3 linked regions of the Lujinxingia sediminis genome follow. The protein of the gene in region 3 interacts with the protein of the main gene of each other region in a pairwise test. Links are inferred from orthologs where the notes say so. Each region holds a gene or a part of one and is shown on either strand. Other genes may lie near its edges.

The links.
Region 1: the proteins of dnaN (region 3) and rpe interact in binary tests that used the Escherichia coli proteins (3 or more experiments, as listed by UniProt). The link is inferred for Lujinxingia sediminis from one-to-one orthologs.
Region 2: the proteins of dnaN (region 3) and dnaE interact in binary tests that used the Escherichia coli proteins (3 or more experiments, as listed by UniProt). The link is inferred for Lujinxingia sediminis from one-to-one orthologs.

What each region holds. Positions count from the first base shown.
Region 1 is NZ_SADD01000011.1:101,137-104,071, forward strand. What follows is about bases 33-2,817. They hold rpe (ribulose-phosphate 3-epimerase), read right to left. Parts: upstream 1,869-2,817; coding sequence 1,197-1,868; downstream 33-1,196. Other genes in these bases: EA187_RS15540 (response regulator), read left to right, coding at 33-500; EA187_RS15545 (CatA-like O-acetyltransferase), read right to left, coding at 522-1,166; rsmB (16S rRNA (cytosine(967)-C(5))-methyltransferase RsmB), read right to left, coding at 1,891-2,817. Outside these bases: more of EA187_RS15540, read left to right, coding at 1-32; more of rsmB, read right to left, coding at 2,818-2,935. UniProt on the Escherichia coli protein: Catalyzes the reversible epimerization of D-ribulose 5-phosphate to D-xylulose 5-phosphate.
Region 2 is NZ_SADD01000001.1:61,458-65,699, forward strand. What follows is about bases 32-4,123. They hold dnaE (DNA polymerase III subunit alpha), read left to right. Parts: upstream 32-356; coding sequence 357-3,923; downstream 3,924-4,123. Other genes in these bases: EA187_RS00255 (CBS domain-containing protein), read left to right, coding at 32-57. Outside these bases: more of EA187_RS00255, read left to right, coding at 1-31. UniProt on the Escherichia coli protein: DNA polymerase III is a complex, multichain enzyme responsible for most of the replicative synthesis in bacteria. This DNA polymerase also exhibits 3' to 5' exonuclease activity. The alpha chain is the DNA polymerase catalytic subunit.
Region 3 is NZ_SADD01000003.1:290,495-293,607, forward strand. Bases 4-2,966 are described here. They hold dnaN (DNA polymerase III subunit beta), read left to right. Parts: upstream 4-904; coding sequence 905-2,029; downstream 2,030-2,966. Other genes in these bases: EA187_RS08870 (hypothetical protein), read right to left, coding at 4-234; recF (DNA replication/repair protein RecF), read left to right, coding at 2,196-2,966. In the rest of the region: more of EA187_RS08870, read right to left, coding at 1-3; more of recF, read left to right, coding at 2,967-3,113. UniProt on the Escherichia coli protein: Confers DNA tethering and processivity to DNA polymerases and other proteins. Acts as a clamp, forming a ring around DNA (a reaction catalyzed by the clamp-loading complex) which diffuses in an ATP-independent manner freely and bidirectionally along dsDNA.

The sequences.
Region 1 (2,935 bases), on a different replicon or contig from region 3:
ACAAACAGCGGGGGCTGGCCTTTGGTGCCGACCACTTTATGTCGAAGCCGGTCGATCGGCACGAGCTCCTGGAGGTGATGGAGGCGTACGAGAGCGCGATCGATGACGGGGATGTACTGGTCGTCGAAGACGACGAGGCCTCCCGTCAGATGTTGGTACGCCACCTGGAGCGGGAGGGGTTTCGGGTGACCGCGGCCTCCAATGGCGAAGAGGGGCTGGCACGTCTGGAGGCGATCGAGCCCAGTCTGGTCTTTCTGGACTTGATGATGCCGCATGTCGACGGGTTCGAGTTTCTAACGCGCTTTCGAGAGCGCCCGAAGTTCAAAGACGTGCCCGTGGTAGTGATGACCGCCAAGTACCTCACCGCGGAGGACTACGCGCGCCTCTCGGGTAGCGCTACCCGGATCGTGCAGAAGGGGGGCGGGGAGTATATGGGGCTTCTGGAAGAGCTGCGCGAACTGGTGGTAAGGCTCACACGCGGCAAGGCTCGCCGGGGCTGATGGCAAAAGCGCCCGGGGGGCTCAGCCGGGGAGGTCGGCCAGGGCCTGAATGCGCGTGTTCAGCTGCTCAAAGAAGATCGCGGCGTCACGACCATCGGCCAGGGCGTGGTGGACGGTGAGTTGAAAGGTCGCCTCATGGCGTCCCGGCTCAACCTCGACCACTTTGCCCCAGGCGATGCGGGGAGCGGAGTCCAGCGGCTGGCCGGAGAAGGCGTGGCTGATGCTCTGGAAGTCCAGCCAGGGCATGGAGGTGATGTAGACAAGATCGAGGCGATGATCATCGCCCAGAAAAAGTTCGGGCAGGTTGCGGGAGCGGTCGGCATGTTCGCCAAGCTCGCGACTAAAGCGCGCCAGATCGTCGGTGAAGGGGGCGGTGGCGTAATTGAAGGTTCCCCGGTCGCTCATCACCGTAAAGGAAGGGGTGACCTGAGCGACGCGAACCACGCCCTCGTCGTCAAGGCGCAGGCGAAGAGCGTCGGTGGCGTTGGCGGCCACGCACACGCTGTGCAGCAGCGAGGGAAAGAGGCGCAGTGTGCTGCGGCGAGTCAGCTCCACCAGGGGAGTGAGGTCGATGCGGGTGGCCACGTCGAAGAAGGGGCGCTCAAAGCCGCGGAAGAACTCATAGTGGGGGCGGCGCGCCCAGGTGCTCAGATCGATGCGTTCCATAGGAATCTGCGGGCAAAAGGACGTTGAGGCCTAGAGGGTGGCCTGCTGGCGGATGGCGTCGATGGCGTCTTTGTAACTCGGAGCTCCGAAGATGGCGCTTCCGGCCACCAGCACGTTGGCGCCTGCCTGGCGAAGTTGGGCAGCATTGGAGGGGGAGACGCCGCCGTCGACTTCGATGTCGAGATCGACTCCCAGCGCGTCGAGGCGGGCTTTGAGCTGCGCGATCTTCTCGATGGTGTGTGGGATGAATGCCTGGCCGCCAAAGCCGGGGTTCACGCTCATGATCAGGACCATGTCGAGGTCATGGGCCAGATGATCGATCCAGCTCAGCGGGGTGCCCGGGTTGATCGCCAGGCCTGCCTTTTTGCCCAGCCCCTTGATGGTGTGCACCGCGCGGTGGGGGTGGCGGCTGGTCTCGGGATGAAAGCACACCAGATCGGCGCCGGCGCGGGCGAAGGGACCGACGAAGTCGTCGGGGTTGTCGATCATCAGGTGCACATCGAGAAAGGCGTCCGGCAGCGCCTCACGCAGGGCCTCGACCACGGGCAGTCCGATGGTGATGTTGGGTACGTAGTGGCCGTCCATCACGTCGACATGCAGCCAGTCGGCGCCGGCGTCGATCACCTCCTGGCATTGCTCACCGAGGCGGGCGAAGTCGGCCGAGAGGATCGAGGGGGCGATGCGAAGTTCGCGCGTCGTCATAAGGATGCTCGGCGATCAGAGGTCAGGTTGGAGTGCGACGAAGACGTGCGGCGAAAAACGCGTCGCAGTCGTGGTCGCGCGGGTTTAAGTCGAGTTCCCCCAGCGTATTGACGAAGGGGGCCCAGTCGAAGCCGCTCTCCGGCAGCGGGGCGCGCTCCAGGTGTGGGTGACGCTCAAGGAGGCGCTCGATCTGCTCGGGGCCTTCCTCGCGGGTGAAGGTGCAGACGCTGTAGACCAGCGTGGCGCCCGGGTTAAGTCGGTTTACCGCGTGATCGAGAAGTTCGGATTGAACCCGCACCAGGGCGTCGACGTCGGCCGGGGAGCGTCGCCAACGGGTCTCGGGGTGTCGGCGGATCACGCCCAGGCCGGAGCAGGGGGCGTCGACCAGGATCAGATCGAAGTCGCCGTCGGATTCGGGAAGCTCCTGGAGCGTGGCCTCTCGGAGCACGACGGTGGGGTCGACTCGGAGGTCGGCCAGGGTGTTGGCCAACATCTCCAGTTTGGTGGGGAGCGGGTCGCAGGCCACCAGGGTGTCTCCGGGGCCGAGCTGCTGGGCGAGGAGCAGCGATTTACCCCCCAGGCCGCAGCAGGCGTCCAGCGCTCGCATGCCCGGGCTTGCGCCACAGTAGTGCGCGATGAGCTGACTTCCCAGATCCTGGATCGTGAGTGCGTGCGCCTCCAGGAGCGCTCGCAACTCTGGAGAGGAGCTCTCCGCCTTGAGCGCTCCGGGCGGAGCTTGAAGCGGGCTGACCCCTTCGGGCAGGGTGTCGAGCGGCTGCAGACGCCTCAGGTAAAGAGGCGGCCGGCCGGCAAAGGCCTCGGCCAGGGCTTCGGCGCGCTCCAGGCCGTGGCGATCGAGCAGTCGTCGGGCGATCCAGTCGGGAAGCGAGTATTTCAACCCCAGGTAGCGCGCCGGGTGGGCGCTGCGGTCGCGCTCTTCAAAAGGCTGCCACTTCTCTTTGCTGCGCAGCATGTTGCGCAGCACCGCGTTGGCAAAGCCGGCGGTGCGCTGGCCGCAGGCCCGCTTGACGAGTTTGACGGCGTCGTTAACCAGCGCGTGCGCCGGG
Region 2 (4,242 bases), on a different replicon or contig from region 3:
CTTGCCGATAAGCTCCGCGGTGAGGAGCCGCCCGCGGAGGCGCAGGCTGCCGAGTAGCTGCGCGCGGTGTGAGAAGGTCGAGCGGAGCGCGATGTGGGCGCTCTTTGAGGCGGTCGAGCGGAGCTCGATCGCCTCTTTTTATTCAACCGTGCTGGACGATCGTCGCGTTCGTGCATGCAGACTCTAAGCCTCATGTCGATGCGACTTTCCATGCCTACGCGATCGTTTCTCGCCGGCTCTATGGAGAGTTCCTCCGGGTCCTTTACGCTCCTTAAGGCCGGGGAGTATCATCCGCGCCGTTGCCGAGAGGCACCGCATTCCGATGAGTTTTCCGTGATTTTTGCCAGGTTTTGCCGATGTCTGACTTCGTTCACCTGCACGTCCACACCCAGTACAGCCTCCTCGACGGGGCGATCCGCATCCCGAAGTTGATGAGCCGCGTTGCCGAGCAGGGCATGAGCGCGGTGGCCATGACCGATCATGGCAATATGTACGGGGCGGTGGACTTCCAGAAGGCGGCGAAGAAGGCCGGCGTCAAATCGATCATCGGCGTTGAGATGTACATGACATCTCACCCCTACGAAGAGTCCAAAGAGCCCAAGAGCTACCACCTGACGCTGCTGGCGCAGAACCTCACCGGCTACCAAAACCTGATGTACCTCAACTCGATGGGCTGGCTACATGGCCAGCACCCGCGCACCGGTCTGCCGCGCATCGACTTTGAGCTTTTGGCCGAGCGCAACGAGGGCATCATCTGCCTCTCCGGTGACCTGGGCGGGGAGGTCAACCAGCACATCCTTCGCGGCGATATGGACGCCGCCCGCGAGGCGGCCGCGCGCTACCGCGAGGTCTTTGGCAAGGAGCGCTATTACCTGGAAGTCATGGACAACGCGCTCCCCGAGCAGCGCAAATGCACCCAGGCGATGGTGGAGATCGGGCGCGAGCTCGATATTGAGCTCGTCGCAACCAACGACTGCCACTACCTCGATCGCGAAGATGCCCGCGCCCACGCTGTGCTCATGTGCATTCAGCTGGGCAAGACCGTCGACATCGATCGCATCATGGAGCATGGCGTCGATCAGCTCTATGTGCGCAGCGCCGAGGAGATGTACGAGGCCTTTGCCGACATCCCGCGGGCCTGTGAGAACACCGTTCGCATCGCCGAGATGTGCGACCTGGAGATCCCGCTGGGCGAGGTCTTCTTGCCGCAGTACGACGTGCCTCAGTCCTTTCGTGACGAGCATGAGGGGGCAGACAGCAAGACGATCATCCATGAGTATTTCCGCCATGTCGCTCGTCAGGGGCTTGGGGAGCGTTATGCGGAGTTCGACGCCCTGGGCGTGAGCTACGACCGCCAGGAGTACGACGAGCGCCTGGAGGTGGAGATCGGCATCATCTGCCAGATGGACTTCCCCGGGTACTTCCTGATCGTGTGGGACTTCATCGCCTGGTCGCACGAGCATGATATCCCGGTGGGTCCGGGACGTGGCTCCGGTGCCGGGAGTCTGGTGGCGTATGCGATGCGCATCACCGACATCGACCCGATGCCCTATGATCTTCTCTTTGAGCGTTTCCTCAACCCGGAGCGCGTCTCGATGCCGGACTTCGACATCGACTTCTGCATGAACCGCCGCGGGGAGGTCATCGACTATGTGACCGAGAAGTACGGCTACCATAACGTCGGTCAGATCGTGACCTACGGTCAGCTCAAGGCACGTGCGGCGATCAAGGATGTGGGGCGTGCGCTCAACTTCAGCTACGGGGAGACCGACCGCCTGGCCAAACTTGTGCCCGACGTGCTCGGGATCTCGTTGCAGGAGTCGCTCGACCAGGAAAAACGCCTGCGTGATATGTGCGAGGAAGATGAGCGGGTCGATACCCTCTTTGACATCGCGCTCTCTTTGGAGAACCTCAACCGCCAGGCGGGTATGCACGCCGCCGGGATCGTGATCTCCGAGACGCCGCTCTGGGATTTTGTTCCGATCTGCCGCGGTGCCAACGGCGAACTTGTCACCCAGTACGCCAAAAACGAGGTCGAAGAGGCCGGGCTGGTCAAGTTCGACTTCCTGGGGCTGAAGACGCTTACGGTGCTGCAGGACGCCATCAAGCTCATCAATCAGCAGCGTGAAGCCCGCGGCGAAGAGCGTTTTGATCTCAACGCGATCCCTCTCGATGATCCGGAGGTCTTCAGGCTGATCTCCGCCGGTAACACCACCGGCGTCTTCCAGCTGGAATCCTCGGGCTTCCAGGAGCTTCTGAAGAAGCTCAAGCCCAACTGCTTTGAAGACATCATCGCCGCAGTGGCGCTCTACCGCCCGGGGCCGCTGGGAAGCGGCATGGTCGATGACTTCATCGACCGCAAGCACGGCCGCAAGCAGGTCGAGTACCCGCATGCCTGGCTCGAAGATGTGCTCAAGCCCACCTACGGGGTCATGGTCTACCAGGAGCAGGTCATGAAGACCGCCCAGGTCATGGCCGGCTACTCGCTGGGGGGCGCCGACCTGCTGCGCCGTGCCATGGGCAAGAAGAAGCCCGAGGTCATGGCCCAGCAAAAAGAGATCTTCGTGGCCGGCGCGCTCGAGAAGGAGGTCGACGAGCAAAAAGCCTCGGACATCTTCGACTTGATGGCCTACTTCGCCGGCTACGGTTTTAATAAGTCGCACTCGGCGGCCTACGGTCTGATCACCTACCAGACGGCGTATTTGAAGACGCACTTCCAGGTGGAGTTTATGGCGGCGCTGATGACCAGCGACCGCGACAACACCGACAAGATCGTGCGTTTTATCAACGAGGCCAAAGGCTTAGGCATTGAGGTTATGCCGCCCGACGTCAACGAGTCGCTGCTCGACTTCAGCGTCGTCGATCAGAAGATCCGCTTCGGGCTTGCGGCCATTAAGGGGGTGGGCGCGGGCGTGATCGAGGTGATTCTCGACGAGCGCGCGGCCAACGGTCCCTTTGAGAATCTTTATGACTTCTGCAGCCGCGTCGATCTCAAGAAGATCAACAAACGCACCATTGAGGCGCTGGTCAAATGCGGGGCGTTTGACTCGATCGGCCCGGCGATCACCGAGCAGTATATCGGCGAGATCTGCGCGACGCGTGCCTCGATTTTCGCCGCGATCGACACCGCCGTGGAGCGCGGCCAGAAGGCCCAGCATGATAAGGCCGTGGGTCAGTCCAGCCTCTTTGGCATGATGGCCCAGGATGTGCGCGAGGAGGTGCTCGACGACAGCTACCCGGAGTGTCTCGCCTGGAACGATCGCGAGCTTCTGGAGAACGAAAAGACGCTGCTGGGTTTCTACGTCACCGGCCACCCCCTGGATCGTTTTGAGAGCGAGTTCGGTCTTTACGGCGCCTCGACCACCCATGAGCTGATGACGAACGGTTCGCTTCGCAACCGCGCCAATGTGGCGGTGGCCGGTGTGGTCAGCGCGATGCGCGAGGTGCCGCTGAAAAGTGGTGACGGGCGCATGGGCTTTATCACCATCGAAGATAAGACCGGGGAGATTGAGGCTATCGCCTTCAGCTCGGCCTACGCTGAGGCCGAGGAGGTGATCAAGAGCGGCGAACCGCTCCTGATCAAAGGCCAGATCCAGGAGGAGGGCGATCCGGAGAACCGCACCCGGCGGATTCGTCTGGAGTCGGCGTCGACGCTGGAGTCGGAGCGCGAGTCGAAGGTGCGCCAGGTGATTGTCGAGATCGGCGTTGCGCAGGTCACCAACGGACAGCTCAAAGAGCTGCAGAAGGTACTCGCTGCAAACTCCGGCCATTGCCGTACCACGCTGGTCTTTAAAAAACAGACCGCCCAGGGCGTGGGAGAGGCGCAGGTGGTGCTGCCGGTTGATTTTGCGACCCGACCCACCGACGGGTTGCTGATGGCGATCGAGCGTCTTTTCGGACGCAAATCGGTGCGATTGAGTTAATACGTCGTGAGCTAGCGTTGGCATCGTGTTTGCTGCATCGAGGGCAGCGCGGACCGGGGTGCCAAAGCATCGTCTGCGTTTTGCGTCGTGCTCGCGATCGCGCATCCATTGGCATCAAGGTCTGCGCCGGGCGGAGTACGTCGACACCGAAGGCCAGTGGTGTGAATTCCGCGCGTTGCCGGCGCGAAGCGCCCCTGTGTGAGCGCGCCTGAAGAGGCGTGCTCATTTTTTTTGAAATTTTCGGAAAGATCTGCGTCCGGCAAACGATAATAAACGTGCGGCCGAGAAGATGTTTGAGGGTATTTATGATCGTATCGCG
Region 3 (3,113 bases):
GCGCGCGTTCCACGCCGCGCTCCCCAGAAAGGCCGGCGCGGCCACCACGCATAAGGGGCACATCACCGTGCCAAAGGCCGCAAGCCCCGCCACGCTCAACGCCCCCATCGCCCCGCCAAAGATCGTGTGCTCCCGCGCGCGGCGGCGGTACTCGCAGGGCGCTTCGCCCTGGTGTTGCTCCTCCTTCACGTGGATCGAAGACGCGCTCCCCTGGCCTGCTCGTTGTGTCACCATCTCAACCTCCGCAGCTCTCTCGAAGCGGCCCCCACTCACCATGAGGGCGCTCCCATCATCATCATCAGGGCCCCGAGCCACTCGCCCACCATCGCATCGTGTCGCGCTGCGGTGGCATCGGCACCCCACACCTACGTCCTGAGAGGAAAACAACGCCCGCTCACCGAACCTTCCGCCTCGCCATCGCACGACCTTCTCGAACGTCAAAACGCACCCGACTCCCCCCCCTATCTGAGCTATTTGATCCTTAAGCGATCGACCTTGATGAGAGAGCCCTGTGGAAAACTCTGTGAGAAACCCTGTGTTAAAGCTGTTAATCCACAACTGGAAAACCTGGGGCAAACTCGGCTCTCAGATTCTCCCCACATCTCCCACAGCCTTTCCCCGATCCGAATGTGGATAAATACTCGAAGTATTCAGGTGCTTTAGCGCTGCTCTCCACATTTCCACAGGCCCTACTTCTTCTACGTACCTCAAACACACCAAACCTTTTTTGTCTTTTGGTAGAAGATCCGTGACTGTGGAAAACTCCTGAGGCTCTAAGGGGCGCAAGCTCGCGAGTTACAAGGGCGATTGCCACTTGAAACCCTCCTCAACCTGTGGTGGATTGTCAGGGCTTACGAGCCGGGAAATTTATAAAAACCCAAACCTCTCCGCGGAGACGCGCTCCATGAAGATTCGCATTTCCAGCAAGACGCTCACCGACGAGCTCTTCAAACTTCAAGGCGTCGTCAGCCACCGCAGCACGCTGGCCATTTTGTCCAACGCGCTCCTGGTGGCCGAGGGCAACACGCTGACCCTGCACGCCACCGACCTGGACATCTCCGTGTCCACCTCCTGCGAGTGCGAGGTGCTGGAGCCGGGCAAGGTCACCCTGCAGGCCCGCAGCCTCTTCGACATCGTCAAAAACCTCGAAGAAGACACCCTCTCGCTGGAGACCGAGGAGAACCACTGGGCCAAGCTCAAGAGCGGCAACGTCAACTGCCGCATCGTCGGCACCCACGCCGATGAGTTCCCGCACCTGCTCGACATCGCCGGGGTGGAGCTCTTCCCGATTGGCACCCGTCGCCTGCTCGACATGATCGAGAAGACCCTCTTCAGCGTCTCCACCGACGACGCTCGCGCCAACCTCACCGGGGCCTTCTTCAAGGTCACCAACGAGAAGACGCTTCTGATGGTCTCCACCGACGGCCACCGTCTCTCCAAGATCGAGACGAAGCCCGAGGAGTTCGACGCCGGTGGCGACATCCCCGCCGCGCTCAACAAGGGCATCATCATCCCCCGTAAAGGGCTCGCTGAAATCAAGCGCACCGTCGATGCGAAGAGCGATGAGCTCAGCTTTGGCATCATCGACAACAACATCGTCTTTAAGAGCGGCCCGATGAGCCTCTCGGTGCGCCTGATCGAGGGGAGCTTCCCCGACTTCACCCAGGTGCTGCCCAAAGAGAGCGAGCACCGCGCTGTGGTCGAGAAGGACGTCTTCCAGCAGGCGCTCAAGTTCGTGAGCCTCTTTGCCAGCTCCAAGACCAACAACGTGCGCATCTCGCTGAGCGACGAGGGCCTGGAGCTCTACGCCTCCGACCCCGACCGCGGCGAAGCCACCAAGGTCGTGCCGATGCAGTACGGCGGGCAGGCTGTCAAAGCCGGCTTCAACTACCGCTACCTCAACGACGTGGTCAGCGCGCTCGACGGCTCCGAGGTCTCCATCGAGATCATCGACACCCTCTCCCCCACGCTCATCCGCGACACCCAGCGCGACGAGATGCTCTTCGTCGTCATGCCCATGCGCCTCTGATCCTTTTAATCAGGGTTTTTCAATTAAGGGAGTTGTTCCGTATCTGGCAGCTGAATTTGTTTTAAAAGATAGTTAGCGCGCGCCTCCGACGACCTTCGCCGGGGGCGTTCGCGTTTTCGCGCCACCCCTGAGCCATAGAGCCCAACTTTTTCGGGATAGTTCATCGATGCTTCTGGAAGCCCTTCGACTGCGCGATTTTCGCAACCTGCAGCACGTGATGTTGACGCCCAACCCGCGTTTTAACGTGATTGCCGGTCCCAACGGTCAGGGCAAAACCAACCTCCTGGAAGCCATCTACCTCTTGAGCGCGGTGAAGAGCTTTCGGCCCGGCACGACCAACCGCGCGCTGATTCATTTTGAGCGCACAGAAGCCACCCTGGAAGCTCGCGTGGAGCGCGGAGGCCATGAGCGCCTGGTGCGCCTGGAGATCTCCGAGCGCGGCAAGAAGGTGTTTTTGAATGAGGGGCAAGTCCGCAACATATCTGAGTTTTTCGGCACCCTGAACGTCGTGATCTTCGGGCCGGATGACATCGGCATCCTGCGCGGCTCCCCCTCGGAGCGCCGCCGCTTTATGGACCGCGCCATCTTCAACGCCCACCCGGCCTTTGGCACCGAATCCACCCACTACGAGGACGTGCTCAAGCACCGCAACGCGCTCTTAAAAGAGCCGCGTCAGGACGCCGCCCTGCGTGCGGTCTACGACGAGCAGCTCATCACCTACGGCGCCCAGATCCTGCGCCGCCGCCTGGACTTCATCACCCACTTTCGACCCGTGCTCACCCGCACCTTTTCGACAATTTTCGACCCCTCGCTTGCCGCCGACCTGCGCTACGCCCCGAGCTGGCTCGCTGAGGGCGAAGAATTTCTGGATGAGGCCGAGGCCTTAAGCTCCCCGCAGTACCTGGAGCGTGCCCTGGAGTTGGCCTTAAGGCGCACCGAGCGCGACGAGCGCGAGCGCGGCTACACCCTGATCGGCCCCCACCGCGACGACCTGCACACCACGCTGGGCGGCCACGACGTGCGCACCTTTGGCAGCCAGGGCCAGACCCGCGCCTTCGTGCTCGCCATGAAGATCGCCGAGATC